3 regions of the Mesorhizobium sp. M0292 genome follow, and region 3 is predicted to be linked to each of the others. Evidence: predicted binding sites of a transcription regulator. Region 3 holds the regulator's gene; each other region holds the start of a gene.
What was found. Region 3 encodes PhoB, which activates phosphate uptake and scavenging genes when phosphate is short. Its sites were predicted from a motif close to TGTCATNNANCTGTCAT; they were not measured.
Positions count from the first base shown of each region.

Region 1: NKI96_RS28045 (RNA degradosome polyphosphate kinase) is a predicted target of PhoB. The motif match lies at 2,704-2,720, and genes of this name have one in related genera.
Region 2: NKI96_RS16070 (ceramide glucosyltransferase) is a predicted target of PhoB. The motif match lies at 3,032-3,048, and genes of this name have one in related genera.

Region 1 covers NZ_JAMYSB010000027.1:40,849-46,475, forward strand. Annotated here, with positions in the region: gene NKI96_RS28025 (amino acid ABC transporter ATP-binding protein) at 1-145, shown strand, start outside; gene NKI96_RS28030 (TIGR02117 family protein) at 251-916, shown strand; gene NKI96_RS28035 (FAD-dependent monooxygenase) at 1,138-2,376, opposite strand; gene NKI96_RS28040 (zinc-finger domain-containing protein) at 2,396-2,641, opposite strand; gene NKI96_RS28045 (RNA degradosome polyphosphate kinase) at 2,875-5,067, shown strand; gene ppx (exopolyphosphatase) at 5,067-5,627, shown strand, end outside.
Region 2 covers NZ_JAMYSB010000009.1:66,792-72,418, reverse strand. Annotated here, with positions in the region: gene NKI96_RS16090 (aspartate aminotransferase family protein) at 1-277, shown strand, start outside; gene argF (ornithine carbamoyltransferase) at 296-1,207, shown strand; gene NKI96_RS16080 (Hsp33 family molecular chaperone) at 1,316-2,347, shown strand; gene apaG (Co2+/Mg2+ efflux facilitator ApaG/CorD) at 2,534-2,926, opposite strand; gene NKI96_RS16070 (ceramide glucosyltransferase) at 3,149-4,300, shown strand; gene NKI96_RS16065 (O-succinylhomoserine sulfhydrylase) at 4,312-5,502, opposite strand; SAM riboswitch at 5,560-5,627, opposite strand, start outside.
Region 3 covers NZ_JAMYSB010000010.1:1,101-6,727, reverse strand. Annotated here, with positions in the region: gene pstC (phosphate ABC transporter permease subunit PstC) at 1-396, shown strand, start outside; gene pstA (phosphate ABC transporter permease PstA) at 393-1,709, shown strand; gene pstB (phosphate ABC transporter ATP-binding protein PstB) at 1,727-2,551, shown strand; gene phoU (phosphate signaling complex protein PhoU) at 2,594-3,298, shown strand; gene phoB (phosphate regulon transcriptional regulator PhoB) at 3,315-4,004, shown strand; gene NKI96_RS16855 (ROK family protein) at 4,035-5,270, opposite strand; gene xylF (D-xylose ABC transporter substrate-binding protein) at 5,538-5,627, shown strand, end outside.

The DNA of each region.
Region 1 (5,627 bases), on a different contig from region 3:
CGAAATGGGCTTTGCCCGCAAAGTCGCCAACCGGGTGATCTTCATGGATCAGGGCCAGATCGTCGAACAGAACACGCCGGCCGAGTTCTTCGACCATCCGCGCCACGAGCGCACGAAGCTGTTTCTGTCGCAGATCCTGCACTGAGCATTTTCATGCGAACCAAAAGAGCCCGGCCGTAATGCGGCCGGGCTCTTTTGCTATCTGGGGTCGGGGTTGATCTTCTCCATTGAAACACAAAGCCGCCGCCGCATGAGAAAAGCCCTGCGTTTCGTGGCCATGCTGATTATCGTGGTCGCGCTCGCTGCCACGCTCGGCACGCTGGTGCCGCGTCCGCTGTGGCCCGCGTCAGCGGCGGGTGAGGGCACGCGCCATATTCTGGTGCTGGAGAATCCGATCCACACCGACATCGCCATTCCCGTCGATGACGAAGTGCGCCGGCGCTTCCATTTCCTGGTCGCTGCCGGCATCCCTGTCGACGCCCCGGAAGTGCGCTACATCGTCTTTGGCTGGGGCGGCCGGGCCTTCTATCTGGAGACGCCGAGCTGGTCGCAGCTGAAAGCAGTGCCCGTCCTCAAGGCGCTGACACTGGACGCCTCGGTCATGCATGTCGATATCGCCGGGGCCATCGCCGAGCCGCACCCTGCTGTCACCGGTTTCGACATCGATGAGGAACGTTTTGCAGCGCTGCTCGACTATATCGACGCGAGTTTCCAGCAAGGGCCGCATGGTCCGGTCGTCATCGAGAACGCCGCCTATTCCAGCTTCGACCGCTTCTTCGAGGCGAACGGCCATTTCAACGCGCTTGTCGGCTGTAACACCTGGACAGCCGCCGGCCTGCGCACCGCCGGCCTGCGCACCGGCTGGTGGAACCCGCTGCCGGCCTCGCTGGGCTTGTCGATGCGGTTTTATAACTAGCAGTCCTTCATCGCACCGCGACAGTGTTGGATCTTTTGAAGTCAGCGGGACAGCACCCCCCTCTGGCCTGCCGGCCATCGCCCCCGCAAGGGGGGAGAGCAGCCGTTTGCCCGCGGCGCTCCTGCTGCAACGCCGGCGATTTTGGCGAAGGCGACGGCGACATCCAATCTCCCCCCTTGCGGGGGAGATGTCCGGCAGGACAGAGGGGGTGGGAAGGATCGCTAAGTCGACGATCTAGACTGCCGAGCGTCCGCTCGCCATCCATAGAGCCAGTCGAGGTCGGCGGCGAGCTTGTCGGGCGAGCGCATGGCCAGGAACAGATTGCGGGCGATCGCCACCGGGCCGGCAGCATGCCAGGCGAGGCGGTTTACGGCCCCACGACGCGCGGCCTTGGCGACACGCGGCCGCCGAAGATTTTCCCAGATTTGAAAACTTCTGGGCAGATCGCCAGGGAAATCGGCGATAGCGTCGGCAAGCGTGATGGCATCCTCGATCGCCATTGCCGCGCCCTGCGCGGCAAACGGCGTCATCGCGTGCGCGGCGTCGCCGATCAGCGCGATGCCCTGCGGGCTCGTCCACCGCTTCTGTTCGACGGTGTGGATCGGAAAGGCCGTCCATGGGCCGGCCAGTGCCACAAGCTTCGTCAGGCCCGGCGCGGTGCCGCGCAGGGCAGCCGTGAGGATCGCGGGATCGGCATGGCCCGACCAACCTTCGGCTATGCGCTCACCCTTGGTGAAGGCGGCGAGATTGAAGGCCCGGCCTTTGCTGACGGGGTAGGCGACCATGTGGAAGCCAGGATGCAGGAACGTGGTGACGCAGTCGGCGGCGCCGATCGCGACAAAGGCTTCTCCGGCCGCACCGTCGGCCGCGATCGTGACTCGCCAGGCGAGTTCGCCCGAAAAACGGCTTTTGACGAAGTCCTCGCCTGCGAGTTGCGCCCTGACTGCCGACCAGACGCCGTCGGCGCCGACCAGCAGTTTGCCGCGTGCCTCGATCTCGCGGCCGTCCACTTCGGCGGTCACGGCGACATATTGCGCGTCTTTGACGGTGCCGGTCACGCGGGCGCCGGTGATGAGCTCAATCTCCGGCCGTTCGGCCATTTGCGCCAGCAGCGCTGCCTGCAGATCGGCGCGGTGAGCGACGAGATAAGGCGCCTGCCAGCGCGCTTCGGCGGCTTGCCCAAGCGGTACCCGCGCCAGTTCGCGCAGCGTCCCGGCGTCCTTGAGCACGACCGCTTCCGGCCGCAACGCTGCGGGCAGCAGTCGGTCGAGCACGCCGAGTTTTCCAAGAATGCGTGTTGCGTTGGGCGAAAGCTGGATGCCGGCGCCGGCCGCTTCTAGGTGCTGTGCCTGTTCGATCAGCTTTACCGGATAACCCCGTCCGGCGAAGGCAAGGGCAGCGGTCAGCCCGGCGATGCCGGCCCCGGCGATTATGACCTGCCGGGACCTGATGTCTTCCATCGGGCTTGTCGCGGAAGGATCAGGCGGCCTGGTCGATATAAAGGCAACCGGCCGGCAGCGTTTCCGTCGCCCTCAGCTTCGCCGAATAGCGGTAGAGCGTCGAGCAATAGGGGCAGACCTTTTCATTGTCGTCGCCCATGTCGAGGAACACGTGTGGATGGTCGAAGGGCGGGTTGGCGCCGGTGCACATGAATTCCTTGACGCCGATGTCGATTGCCGGATGGCCCGCATCGTTCTGGAAGTGGGGAATGGAACCGCCTGCCATCGTCGTCTCCTTGATCTCGTCGAAAAGCATCTGGAACATAACAGGCCTGTTTGCAAGATCGATGAAATGAAACTGTCGCAAAAGCCTGTCAGAGGATACGGTGAGCCGGTTAAGTGCATGTCCCTGAAATCGGAATGGTTTTCGCCGAAGGGCCATGCGTCACAAAAGCGTGTTAGAGGCATGGCACGTCCAGCGGCGCTCCAAGGGACGGTTGGCGGGGAAGAGCAGGAACCATGAACGAACTGAAGCCGGTGCAGAGCGAATTCATCAATGTCGAGGTGGCGAGCCCCGAGGGCGGCAACCCCGATCGGTTCGTCAACCGTGAGTTCTCCTGGCTGCAGTTCAACCGGCGTGTGCTCGAGGAATCCCAGAACCAGCACCATCCGCTGCTCGAACGCGTCCGTTTCCTGTCGATTTCAGCCGCCAATCTCGACGAATTCTTCATGGTCCGCGTCGCCGGCCTTGCCGGCCAGGTGCGCGAAGGCATTGCGCTCAAGAGCCCCGACGGCCGCACGCCGGAGCAGCAGCTGGAACAATTGCTGCGCGAGGTCGAGCGGCTGCAGGAGGACCAGCAGAACAGCCTTTCGGCGCTGATGCTGCTGCTCAACAAGGAAGGCATTGAGAGCATCACCCGCGATGCACTGACCAAGGATGAGAAAGTCTGGCTGGAAGACCATTTCCAGGACCAGGTCTTCCCGGTCCTGACTCCACTGTCGATCGACCCGGCGCATCCGTTTCCGTTCATTCCCAATCTCGGCTTCTCGATGGCGCTGCAATTGCGCCACCGCAAGAATGGCGAGGAGATGAGCGCGCTTCTGCGCCTGCCGGTGGCGCTGAAGCGCTTCATCCGCCTGCCCGACCGCAAGCAGCACGTTCGCTTCATTCCGTTGGAGGAGGCTGTCGGCCTCTATATCGGCAAGCTGTTCCCCGGCTATGAGGTCAAGGGTTCCGGCACCTTCCGCATCATCCGGGACAGCGATATCGAGGTCGAGGAAGAGTCGGAAGATCTCGTGCGCCTGTTCGAGACGGCGCTGAAGCGGCGCCGCCGCGGTTCGGTCATCCGCATCGAATTCGACAAGTCGATGCCCGGCGAATTGCGCGAGTTCGTCGCCGGCGAGCTTGGCGTCTCTTCGAGCCGCATCAGCGTTCTGACCGGCCCGCTGGCGCTCAGCCAGATTTCCGAGATCGTCGCCGTGCCACGCGACGACCTGAAGTTCACCCCCTACAATCCACGCTTTCCCGAGCGCATCCGCGAGCATGGCGGCGACTGTTTCGCGGCCATTCGCGAGAAGGACATCGTCGTCCACCACCCCTATGAATCCTTTGACGTGGTGGTCCAATTCCTGCGCCAGGCGATGGCCGACCCGGAGGTGGTGGCGATCAAGCAGACGCTCTACCGCACCTCCAACGACAGCCCGATCGTGCGCGCCTTGGTCGACGCGGCCGAGGCCGGCAAGTCGGTAACCGCCCTGGTCGAGCTCAAGGCGCGCTTCGACGAGGAAGCCAACATCCGCTGGGCGCGCGACCTCGAACGCGCCGGCGTCCAGGTCGTGTTCGGCTTCCTTGAACTCAAAACCCATGCGAAAATGTCGCTGGTGGTGCGGCGCGAGGACGGCAAGCTGCGTAACTATGTGCATCTCGGCACCGGCAACTACCATCCGGTGACAGCGCGCATTTACACCGACCTGTCCTTCTTCACCACCGATCCGACGATCGCGCGCGATGTCGCCCAGCTGTTCAACTTCATCACCGGCTATGCCGAGCCGACCGATGAGATGCGGATCGCCATCTCGCCGTTTACGCTGCGCAGCCGTATCCTCAAGCACATTGCCGACGAGGTCGCCCACGCGCTGGCTGGCCGTCCGGCGCGCATCTGGATGAAGATGAACGCGCTCGTCGATCCCAACATCATCGACGCGCTCTATGACGCCAGCCGTGCCGGCGTCGAGATCGATCTCGTCGTGCGCGGCATCTGCTGCCTGCGGCCGCAGGTGCCCGGCCTGTCGGAAAACATCAGGGTCAAGTCGATCGTCGGCCGCTTCCTCGAACACAGCCGCATCTATTGCTTCGGCAACGGCCATGGCCTGCCGTCGGACGAGGCGATCGTCTACATCGCCTCGGCCGACTTGATGCCACGCAATCTCGACCGCCGTGTCGAGACCATGGTGCCGATCACCAATCCGACGGTGCATGAACAGATCCTTGGCCAGATCATGCTGGGCAACATCATGGACAACCAGCAAAGTTTCGACGTATTGGCTGACGGAACCTCCCGGCGCGTCGTGCTGGAGGAGGGTGAGGAACCGTTCAACGCGCAGGAATATTTCATGACCAATCCGAGCCTGTCGGGACGGGGTGACGCGCTGAAGTCGCATGCGCCCAAGCGCATCGCGCAGTTCAAGCGTCGCAAGAAGAACACCGGCTGATGATTTCAACGTCCCAAGGCCGGCTGCAGGATCGCCGGCCGCTGTCCATTATCGACATCGGCTCGAACTCGATCCGCCTTGTCGTCTATGAAGGGTTGGCGCGCTCGCCGACCTTGCTGTTCAACGAAAAGATGCTGGCCGGCCTCGGCCGCGGCATCGTTTCGACCGGCAAGCTCGACCCGGAGGCGGTGACGCGCTCGATGGAGGAGTTCCGCCGTTTCCGCGCGCTCTCCGACCAGGCGGGTGCGGAGCACATGTTTGTGCTGGCAACGGCCGCGGCCCGCGAAGCGATCAACGGCCCCGATTTCATCCACCGCGCCCAGGATGTGCTCAAGACCGAGATCCGCGTGCTCACTGGCCGGCAGGAGGCGCATTATTCGGCGCTTGGCGTCATTTCGGGCTTCCACCCCGCCAATGGCATTGCCGGCGATCTTGGCGGCGGCAGCCTGGAGCTTATTGACATCAATGGCGAGGCGATCGGCGACGGCATCACGCTGCCGCTGGGTGGCCTGCGGCTGCAGGACATGGCCAGGAATTCGCTCGCCCAGGCGGCAAAGATC
Region 2 (5,627 bases), on a different contig from region 3:
GCAGGGCCTGGCGGCGGTCGCCGACGAATTTCCTGATGTCATCGAAGGCATCAGGGGCAGCGGCCTGATGCTTGGCCTGAAATGCGCCATGCCCAACACCAAGGTCAACATGGCGCTGCGCGACCAGCATCTGCTGGCGGTGCCGGCCGGCGACAACGTCATTCGTCTGCTGCCGCCGCTGACCGTCACCGACGCCGAGATCGGCGAAGCGCTCGATCGCATCCTCGCCGCTGCCAAGGGCCTGACCGACGCCATCGCCGCGGCCGCCGCGAAGTAATCCCGAGAACCATTCCCGATGAGCCTTCGCCATTTCACCGATCTTTCCGCCGTTTCCGAAGGCGATCTGCGCCTGATGCTGGACGATGCGGTGGTGCGCAAGGCGCGCCTCAAGGCCGGCGAACGGACCAAACCGCTCGAAGGCAAGGTGCTGGCCATGATCTTCGACAAGCCGTCGACGCGCACGCGCGTGTCCTTCGACGTCGGCATGCGACAGCTCGGCGGCGAGACCATCATGCTGACCGGCACCGAAATGCAGCTCGGCCGCTCCGAGACCATTGCCGACACCGCCAAGGTGCTGTCGCGCTATGTGGACGCCATCATGATCCGCACCACGTCGCATGAGCGGCTGCTCGAGCTGACCGAGAATGCCACGATTCCGGTCATCAACGGGCTGACCGACGACACCCATCCCTGTCAGCTGATGGCCGACATCATGACCTTCGAGGAGCATCGCGGTCCGGTTGCCGGCAAGACCATCGCCTGGACCGGCGACGGCAACAATGTGCTGCATTCGCTGCTCGAGGCCTCGGCGCGGTTCCGCTTCAACCTCAATGTCGCCGTGCCGGAAGGCAGCGAGCCGGCGCAAAAGCATATCGACTGGTCGAAGAGCAATGGCGGCAAGCTGCACTTCACCCGCTCGCCCGAGGAAGCCGTCGACCAGGCCGACTGCATCGTCACCGACTGCTGGGTGTCGATGGGCCAGGAACACCGCGCCCGCGGCCACAATGTCTTCTCGCCCTATCAGGTCAATGCGGCGCTGATGGCGAGGGCCAAGCCCGACGCCCTGTTCATGCACTGCCTGCCGGCGCATCGCGGTGAGGAAGTCACCGACGAGGTCATCGACGGTCCGCATTCGGTTGTCTTCGACGAAGCCGAGAACCGGCTCCACGCCCAGAAGGCGGTTTTGGCCTGGTGTCTGGGCGCTTGATCTCCAGGCGCTTGATCTCCAAGCGCTTGATCCGGGGCGGCGCGATGCCTATTTGCGCCCCATCACGCAAATCAAGCGCGTTTGGACGCATGCACCCCTCCGGGCCGCATGGCCGCGCCCTGGAGCTTTGTCATGTTGGAAACGCATCAAGTGAATGAACATCACCCCAAACTCGGCGAGTTCGGCTATGCCGGCGACGATCATGTCGTACCCTTCGAGGTCGGCCCGCTCGACGTGCGCGGCCGCACCGTGCAACTCGGGCCGATGCTCGACGCCATCCTCAACCGTCACGACTATCCCGAGCCGGTCGCCCGCCTGCTGGCGGAAGCCTGTGTGCTGACGGTGCTGCTCGGCACTTCGCTCAAATTCGAAGGCAAGTTCATCCTGCAGACCCGCACCGACGGGCCTGTCGACATGCTGGTCGCGGATTTCTCCACGCCCTCGGCATTGCGCGCCTATGCGCGCTTCGATGCCGACCGGCTGGAGGCCCTGGTGGCCGCAGGCCAGACCTCGCAGCAGACGCTGCTGGGCAGCGGCGTTTTGGCGCTGACCATCGACCAGGGCGCGCACACGCAGCGCTATCAGGGCATCGTCCAACTCGACGGCGAGACGCTGGAAGACGCCGCGCGCACCTATTTCCGCCAGTCGGAGCAGATCCCGACCGACCTCCGGCTGTCGGTGGCCAAGCTGCTGACGCCCGGCCCCGGCGGTGCGCGCGAGCAGTGGCGCGCCGGCGGTATCCTGGCGCAGTTCCTGCCGCAGTCACCCGAGCGCATGCGCGTGCCGGACATTTCGGGCGGCGACGGCGATCCGCGTGACGTGACGCAGGAGCCGGCCGACAATTCGTGGCGCGAGCTGGTGGCGCTGCTCGGCACCATCGAGCCGACCGAGCTGATCGACCCGACCATCGGCGCCGAGCGGCTGCTCTACAGGCTGTTCCACGAACATGGTGTGCGCGTCTTCGGCGGCGTGCCGGTCGCCGACCAATGTTCCTGCTCAAGGGACAAGATACGCGGCATCCTCGAGGGGTTTTCCGCGCAGGAGATCAAGGACAGCATCGAAGATGGCGGCATCCACGTCGCCTGCGAGTTCTGCTCGAAGCAGTACGACTTCGACCCGGCGGAGTTTGCAGCTCAGTAGCATCTCTTCCTTCTCCCCGTTCACGGGGAGAAGGTGCCCGAAGGGCGGATGAGGGGCAGCGCGAACTTTGGTGAATGGCCGCGCATAGCCTACGTCATGTGCGTGGAAGATAACCTCATGAGTCCGGCGGCGCCCCTCGTTGCACTGCCGGGCATTTCTCCCCGTATAGAGATGGGGAGAAAACCCCTAATTCACCGTCCGCCGCGTCCCCGGCAGATCCAGCGAAAACGCGGGAATAGCGACGTCGAACGTCTCGCCCTTTTTGTTGCGCATGGTGTAGTGGCCGACCATGAAGCCGGAGGGCGTCGAGAGCGGGCAGCCTGACGTGTATTGATAGCTGTCGCCGGGATTGAGCTCAGGCTGGTCGCCGACCACGCCGGCGCCGCGCACTTCCTCGATCCGGCCGCTGCCGTCGGTGATGTGCCAGTAACGCGACATAAGCTGCACGAAATCGTCCGACTGGTTGTCGATCGTCACCTGGTAGCCCCAGACATAACGGTTCTCCGCCGGGTCCGAGCGGTCCTCCAGGTAGAACGGTCTGACCTGCACTTCGATGTTGCGCGTGACGGCGCGATACATGGGCTGCTCCGGTTGCGCGGCAAGGAACATTTGTCGCGCTATGCGGTTTGATACGCGCACAACGGCATGTCCTGCCAGCCTCAAAGCGGAGGTGCCGACAAACAATGTCATTTAAGTGACACATGACAGTGTTGGTGTGCGCAAACCTTGCCGGCGACTCAAGGCCCATCTGTCGACTGACGAAGCAGCCGCGAGCGGCCTTTCCGGAGTGACCAGATCTCGATGGAACCAGCTCTCACAGCCGCTTTCGCTTCCTCCGCTTTGCTTCTTTCGAATCTCGCCAGCATCCTGCTTGCATCGTCGAAGCTGAAAGCGCGCCGTCTCATCCCTCCGCCGTCCAACGAGCAGCCACCGGTCTCGATCGTCGTGCCGTCGCGCGGCGTGGAGCCGTTCACACAAGAGACGCTGCAGCGAGCCTTCTCGCTCGACTGGCCGCGCTACGAACTGATCTTCTGCGTCGCTCACGCCGACGATCCCGTCGTCAAACTGATAAACAGGGCGATCGTCCTGTTTCCCAACGTGCCGGCCCGGCTGCTGATCGGCGACGACCGCGTCAGCAGCAACCCGAAGCTCAACAACTGCGTCAAGGGCTGGGAAGCGGCGCTCTATCATTGGGTTATTCTCGCGGATTCCAACGTGCTGATGCCTAGGGATTACGTCCAGCACATGATGGCGGCCTGGCGGACCAATACCGGGCTTATCTGCTCGACGCCGATCGGCTCTCGGCCGGATGGCTTCTGGGCCGAGGTCGAATGCGCGTTCCTCAACACGCTGCAGGCGCGCTGGCAATATGCCGGCGAGGCGCTCGGTCTCGGCTTTGCCCAAGGCAAGAGCATGCTGTGGAACAAGCCGATGCTCGATACCAGTGGCGGTATCCGCGCGCTGGCCGCCGAGATCGCCGAGGATGCTGCTGCAACCAAGCTGGTCAACGGACTGGGCCTGCGCGTCAATCTCGTTGCCTCGCCTTTCGAGCAACCACTGGGGCAGCGCCGACTTGCCGACATCTGGTCGCGCCAGGCGCGCTGGGCGCGGTTGCGCCGCGTCACTTTCCCGCTGTTTTTCGCACCCGAGATCCTGACCGGCGTCGCCGTGCCGTTGGCGTTGGCGCTGGTGGCGGCCGCAAGTGCCGGCATCAGCCTGCCGGCCACGGTGTTGGCCGTGCTGACGGCGGCCTACATTCCCGAATGCGCGCTGGCCGCGGCCAAGGGCTGGCACCTGTCGCTGCGCATGGTCCCGGCGATGATGGTGCGCGACATGATGCTTCCCGCCATCTGGGCGCGCGGCTGGCTGAGCGGCGCCGTCGACTGGCGCGGCAACATCATGACCATCGGCACCAAGACGGCCGAACTGGAAGAGGTTTCGTCGGGAGCGTGACGCCTCGCGGCCTATCCGGCTGCCTTCAGCGCCTGCGCAACGTCCTCCAGCAGATCGTCCGTATCCTCAAGACCGACCGACAGCCTGAGCGTTCCCGGCCCGATGCCAAGCTCGGCGCGAGCTTCGTCGCTGAGGTTCTTGTGCGTGGTGGTCGCCGGATGGGTGATCAGGCTCTTGGCGTCGCCGAGATTGTTGGAGATCAGCACGATGTCGAGCGCGTTCTGCAAGGCGAAGGCCGCCTGCTTGCCGCCCTTGACGTCGAGGCAGATCAGCGTCGATCCGCCTGTCATCTGCTTCTTGACGATGTCGGCCTGCGGGTGGTCGGCGCGGCCGGGATAGATGACGCGGGCGATTTCCGGCCGTCCTGCCAGGAAATCCGCGATCTTGGCCGCGCTTTCAGTCTGCTGGCGCACCCGAACCGGCAGCGTCTCCAGGCCCTTGAGCAGCGTCCAGGCGTTGAACGGCGACAGGCTCGGGCCGGTGTGGCGGAAATAGTCGTGCAAATTCTCGTCGATCCATTTCTTGTCGGACAGGATGATGCCGCCGAGACAGCGTCCCTGGCCGTCAATGTGCTTGGTCGCGGAGTAGACGACGATATGGGCGCCGAGCTGCAAGGGCTTCTGCTGCAAGGGCGTGGCGAAGACATTGTCGACGATCAGCCTGGCGCCGATCGAGGTGGCGAGCGCCGCCACCGCTGCAATGTCGACCACTTCCAGCGTCGGATTGGTCGGGCTTTCCAGGAAGAACAGTTTCGTGTTCGGCCGCACCGCCTTTTCCCAGTTGGCGATGTCGGTGCCGTCGACCAGCGTTGCCTCGATGCCGTATTTCGGCGCCAGCGTCTCCACCACCCAGCGGCAGGAGCCGAACAGCGCGCGCGCCGCAACGATATGGTCGCCGGCCTTGGCGCTGCACAGGAGCGCTGCCGTCACCGCCGCCATGCCGGACGCCGTGGCGCGCGCATCTTCGGCACCCTCCAGCGCGCACATGCGCTTTTCGAACATGTCGACGGTAGGGTTGGCATAGCGCGAATAGATGAAGCCCGGCTCCTCGCCCTTGAAACGGGCCTCGGCAGCCTGCGCCGTCTCGTAGACATAGCCTTGGGTGAGGTACATCGCTTCGGACGTCTCGCCGAACTGGGAACGCAGCGTTCCCCCGTGCACGAGTGCGGTCTGAGGTTTCCAGTTACGCTTCTTGGTGCTCATCGCTTTTGTTCCAGACACAAAAAAACCGGCCGCGAAAGTCGCAACCGGTCCATATGGCCTTGCGGCCCGACGGTCCTTTAGCGACTTGTTTAACGTGGCTGCAAGCCGACCGGCCAAATCACCAC
Region 3 (5,627 bases):
TTGTCCGACGACATCATCACCGCGGTGCCGCGCGCAATGCGTGACGGCTCGCTCGGCCTCGGCGCCACGCGCTCCGAGACGATCAAGCGGGTGATCCTGCCGGCGGCACTGCCCGGCATCGTCGGCGCCATCCTGTTGACGGCGTCGCGCGCCATCGGCGAGACGATGATCGTCGTGCTGGCGGCGGGCGTCGCCGCCAATCTGACGGCCAATCCGTTCGAGGCGATGACGACCATCACTGTCAAGATCGTCAACCAGCTGACCGGCGATCTCGAGTTCAACTCGCCGCAGACGCTGGTCGCCTTCGCGCTCGGCCTGACGCTGTTCGCGCTGACGCTGGTGATGAACATCGTCGCCCTCTACATTGTGCGCAAGTACCGGGAGCAGTACGAATGACCGACATCCCCCTGGACACGATGGCGGGTGCCGTCGCGCGTCCGCGCCGCGACATCGGGCTGAAGGCGCGCTATGCCGCCGAACGCCGGTTCCGCATCTATGGCGTGATTGCGATCTCGGTGGGCCTGGCGTTCCTGGCCATCATGTTGATCACCATCGTCTCGAAAGGCTACACCGCCTTCTGGCAGACGACGGTGACGCTTCCGATCACCTTCGATGAGAAGGTCATCGACCCCTCGAACAAGCGTGCCACAGACCCGAATGTGCTGATCAAGGCGAACTATCCCAAGCTCGCCGAAAACGCGCTGGTGGCCAAGCTCGGCATCGATCCGGCCAACAAGCCGATGATGCTGAAGCTCAAGGGCTTCCTGTCGGAAGGCGCCCGCGTCCAGCTGCGCGACATCGTCTCCGCCGATCCGTCGGTGATCGGCACGACGCGTGACGTCGACATCCTGGCCGCCGCCAATCTCGACTCGGCCTTCAAGGGCCAGATCGACCTCGGCGTCGATGAAGCGCGCCGCAAGGTGTCCAACCAGCAGATCGACTGGATGAACAAGCTCAAAGCCGAAGGCGCGATGGCCGAGCATTTCAACACCGGCCTGTTCAGCTATGGCGCCTCCAGCCGGCCCGAGACGTCGGGCATGGCCGTGGCCATCATCGGGTCGTTCTACATGATGGTGATCGTGCTTTTGCTGGCGCTGCCGATCGGCGTCGCCGCCTCGATCTATCTCGAGGAATTCGCCAAGAAGAACCGCTTTACGGACCTGATCGAAGTCAACATCAACAATCTCGCGGCGGTGCCGTCGATCGTCTTCGGTCTGCTTGGCCTTGCCGTGTTCATCAACTTCCTCGGCATGCCGCGCTCGGCTTCCTTCGTCGGCGGCCTGGTGCTGACCTTGATGACATTGCCGACCATAATCATCGCCACGCGCGCCGCCCTCGCCGCGGTGCCGCCGTCGATCCGCTCGGCGGCACTCGGCCTCGGCGCCTCCAAGATGCAGATGGTGTTCCACCACATCCTGCCGCTTGCCGCCCCAGGCATCCTTACCGGCACCATCATCGGCCTGGCGCGTGCGCTCGGCGAGACAGCACCGCTGCTCTTGATCGGCATGGTCGCTTTCGTCGCCGATTATCCGGCGACGCCTTTCGATCCGGCGACCGCGCTGCCGGTGCAGATCTATATGTGGGCAAACGAGGCTGAGCGCGCTTTTGTCGAGCGCATGTCCGGCGCCATCATCATCCTGCTCGTCTTCCTCATGGCCATGAACATCACCGCGATCGTGCTCCGGCGCCGGTTCGAGCGGCGCTGGTAGAAAAAAGGCAATTTGGTATGAACATCATGACCGAACAGTCCCTTGAGAATGCAGTGGGCGACAAAATGAACGCCAAGTCGAACGAAGTCATCAAGATGCGCGGCGACAAGGTCGGCGTCTTCTACGGCGAGAAGCAGGCGTTGTTCGACGTCAATCTCGACGTCCGACAGAACCAGGTGACGGCGCTGATCGGCCCGTCCGGCTGCGGCAAGTCGACCTTCCTGCGCTGCCTCAACCGCATGAACGACACCATCGATTCGGCGCGGGTGACCGGCAAGATCACGCTCGATGAAGACGACATCTACGACAAGAACATCGATGTCGTCGAACTGCGCGCCCGCGTCGGCATGGTGTTCCAGAAACCCAACCCGTTCCCGAAGTCGATCTACGAGAACGTCGCCTACGGCCCGCGCATCCATGGGCTGGCCAAGCGCAAGTCCGACATGGACCAGATCGTCGAGCAGAGCCTTAAGAAGGCTGCGATCTGGAACGAGGTCAAGGACCGCCTGCAGGAGCCCGGCACCGGCCTGTCCGGCGGCCAGCAGCAGCGCCTGTGCATCGCGCGCGCCATCGCCGTGTCGCCGGAGGTGATCCTGATGGACGAGCCCTGCTCGGCGCTCGATCCGATCGCCACCGCCCGTGTCGAGGAGCTGATCGACGAACTGCGCCAGAACTACACGATCGTCATCGTCACCCACTCGATGCAGCAGGCGGCGCGCGTGTCGCAGCGTACAGCGATGTTCCATCTCGGCTATCTCGTCGAGGAGGGCGCCACCGACAAGATGTTCACCAACCCCGACGACAAGCGCACCCAAGACTACATTACCGGCCGCTTCGGCTGAGCCGTCCGGCGGGGTGAATTTTCAGGCACGAGGACCAAGATCATGGGTGAACATACCGTCGCCTCCTTCGATGAAGAGCTCGGGCAGATCAGCAAGCTGATCCGCGACATGGGCGATCTGGCCGGCTCGATGGTCAGCGGCTCGACCAGGGCGCTGCTCAATTCGGACAATGCGCTGGCACAGCGTGTCGTTTCCGACGACGCCATCATGGATGCGCGCCAGCGCGAACTGGACGACCGCGCCATCACGCTGATCGCCAAGCGCCAGCCGATGGCCAACGATCTGCGCGCCGTGGTCGGCTCGATCCGCATGGCCGGCGACCTCGAGCGCATCGGCGATCTCGCCAAGAACATCGCCAAACGCGTCGGCACCGTGGGCTTGAGCGTCACGCCGCGCGACCTCTCGCACTCCATCGATGCCATGGCGCAACTGGTGCTGATCCAGGTGCAAGGCGTCGTCGAGGAATATGCCGCCACCGATGCGGCAGCGCTTGCAAAACTCAGGAATGACGACGAGCGCATCGACGTCAAATACACGTCCGTGTTTCGTGAGCTCTTGACCTACATGATGGAAGACCCTCGCAACATCACCGCCTGCACGCATCTCTTGTTCTGCGCCAAGAATCTTGAGCGCATCGGCGATCATGTCACCAACATCGCCGAAAATGCGTATTATGTGCTGACCGGCCAGCAATTGCCCGCCAATCGTCCGAAGCAGGACGAGACGGCGATGGCCACGCCGGCCTGATGAGGGTGAACTGCCTATGATCGCGCCACGCATCATGGTCGTGGAGGACGAGGAGCCGCTAGGCGTGCTCCTCCGCTACAACCTCGAATCCGAAGGCTATCAAGTCGAGGTGGTGACACGCGGCGACGAGGCCGAGATCCGCCTGCAGGAAAACGTGCCCGATCTCCTGGTGCTCGACTGGATGGTGCCCGCTGTTTCCGGCATCGAGCTCTGCCGGCGGCTTAGAGTGCGGCCCGAAACCGAGCGGCTGCCGATCATCATGCTGACCGCGCGCGGTGAGGAAAGCGATCGCGTGCGCGGCCTGTCCACCGGCGCCGACGACTATCTGGTCAAGCCATTCTCGACGCCGGAGTTCATGGCGCGCGTGAAGGCGCTGCTGCGCCGGGCCAAGCCGGAAGTGCTGTCCAGCGTGCTCAAGGTCGGCGACATCGTGCTCGACCGCGAGTCGCACCGTGTCTACCGCAAGAAGAGCGAGATCAGGCTCGGACCGACCGAGTTCCGGCTGCTCGAATTCATGATGCGCCATCCCGGCCGCGTGTTCTCGCGCAGCCAACTGCTCGACAATGTCTGGGGCGAGACGATCTATATAGACGAGCGAACCGTCGACGTGCATGTCGGGCGGCTGCGCAAGGCCGTCAACAACGGCCGCATGCCGGATGTCATCCGTACCATTCGCGGCGCCGGCTACGCGATCAGGGAAGACTAGGATCCTGCGCGTCGCGCCGTTGCCGGCCATTCACGCGACATGCTTGCCGGATTTGGGCTGAATACCCGGCGCAAAAATCTCCTGGTCGACGAAGCCGAGCGCGCGCGTGGCACAGCCTTCGCGGATCAGCGGCAGCTCGTTGGGCTCGGTGTCGAAGGAGATCGACTTCGAGTGCTGGCCGCCGGCGGTCTGGGCGATCGCTTCGCGCAATGCCGGTTCGATCAGGTCGAACGCGGCGGCGCTGACGCCGACCATGGCGACGGGGGCCGGGTCGATCAGCGCAAACAGGCTGCCGAGGCCGAAGCCGAGCGCCTCACCGGCCCTGCGATAGGCTTCGCGCTCCGGTCCGTCCGTCTCTCGCGCACGAGCGGCCAGCGCCCGCATATCAGCGTCGCCGATATCGACCGGCTCGGCATCCTCGCCCATCATTTTGGCGCTGCGCCAGATGGCGTAGTTTCCGGCATAGGCTTCCACGCAGCCGCGCCGCCCGCAGCGGCAGAGCGCGCCGCCCGGACGGTGGATCATGTGGCCGAACTCGCCGCCCGAGGAATGGGTGCCGGTGAACAGTTCGCCTTTCAGCACCAGCCCCATGCCGATGCCGTGCGACAAGAGGATCGCGATGAAATTGTCGCGGTAGCGCTCGGGCTGGCGCCATTGCAGGGCCACCGCCATCATATTGCAGTCGTTCTCCATGGTGGCAGGAATGCCGAATTCCGCTTCCAACATGTCGGCGAAGGCAATGTCGGTCAGTGGCGTGATTGGCGACCACAGCATGGCCCGCGCCTGCGAATCGGTGATGCCCTGGATGCCCATGGCAATGCGGGCGATGCTCTGGACATCGAGGTCCGGGTCCGCGAGACGCCGCCCGACGATTGCTACGCATTCGCCGATCAGCTCGTCGCGCGGCATGGTCAGCGTGTCGAGCCGGCGCTGTTCTTCCGCGACCACCTGGCCGGCATAGTCGATGACGGTGACGGAGAGGAAGTTCAGCGACAGCACCACGGTCATGACCGCCGCCGCTTCCGGGTTGAGGCCAAGGCCGACCTGCGGCCGGCCGCGTTTCAGCGAGCCGGTCTCGCCAGGCTTGCCTTCAATCAGGATGCCTTCTTGAATTAGATCAGACGAGATTGCCGATATCGTCGAATGGCTGAGGCCGGTGGTCGCCGCAATCTCGGTCCGCGACGGCTGGCCGGCCCGGCGCACGGCCGAAATCACCATCGCACGGTTGCGACGGCGCAGATCGTCGTGGCGGATCCCAACCGACATTTGTTTTCCTCCCGGCCTCCTCGCGCCTCATGATAGTGAAGGCGTTCGACGGCACCAGCCAAATATTGGCAGACGCCGGCAGCCCTGTCATTGTTTATTGCGGAGCTCGAAAAAATTCGGCAACGCCATCAGAATCCATCAGAATCGATGTTGACAGTGCCTTATCATTGAACCAGTATTTTTTCGAGGCTCGAAAAAATGGAGCCTCTGTGTGCCGGCCCTCGGGCCAGTTTTGTCGCGCCGCGCGCGGCGCAGGGAGGGTTTATCATGAACAGATTTGCAGCCGCCATGCTGGCGGGCGCCGCCATGTCGCTGACGCTGGTCTCGGTCGCGCAGGCGAAGGACAAGGTCATCGGC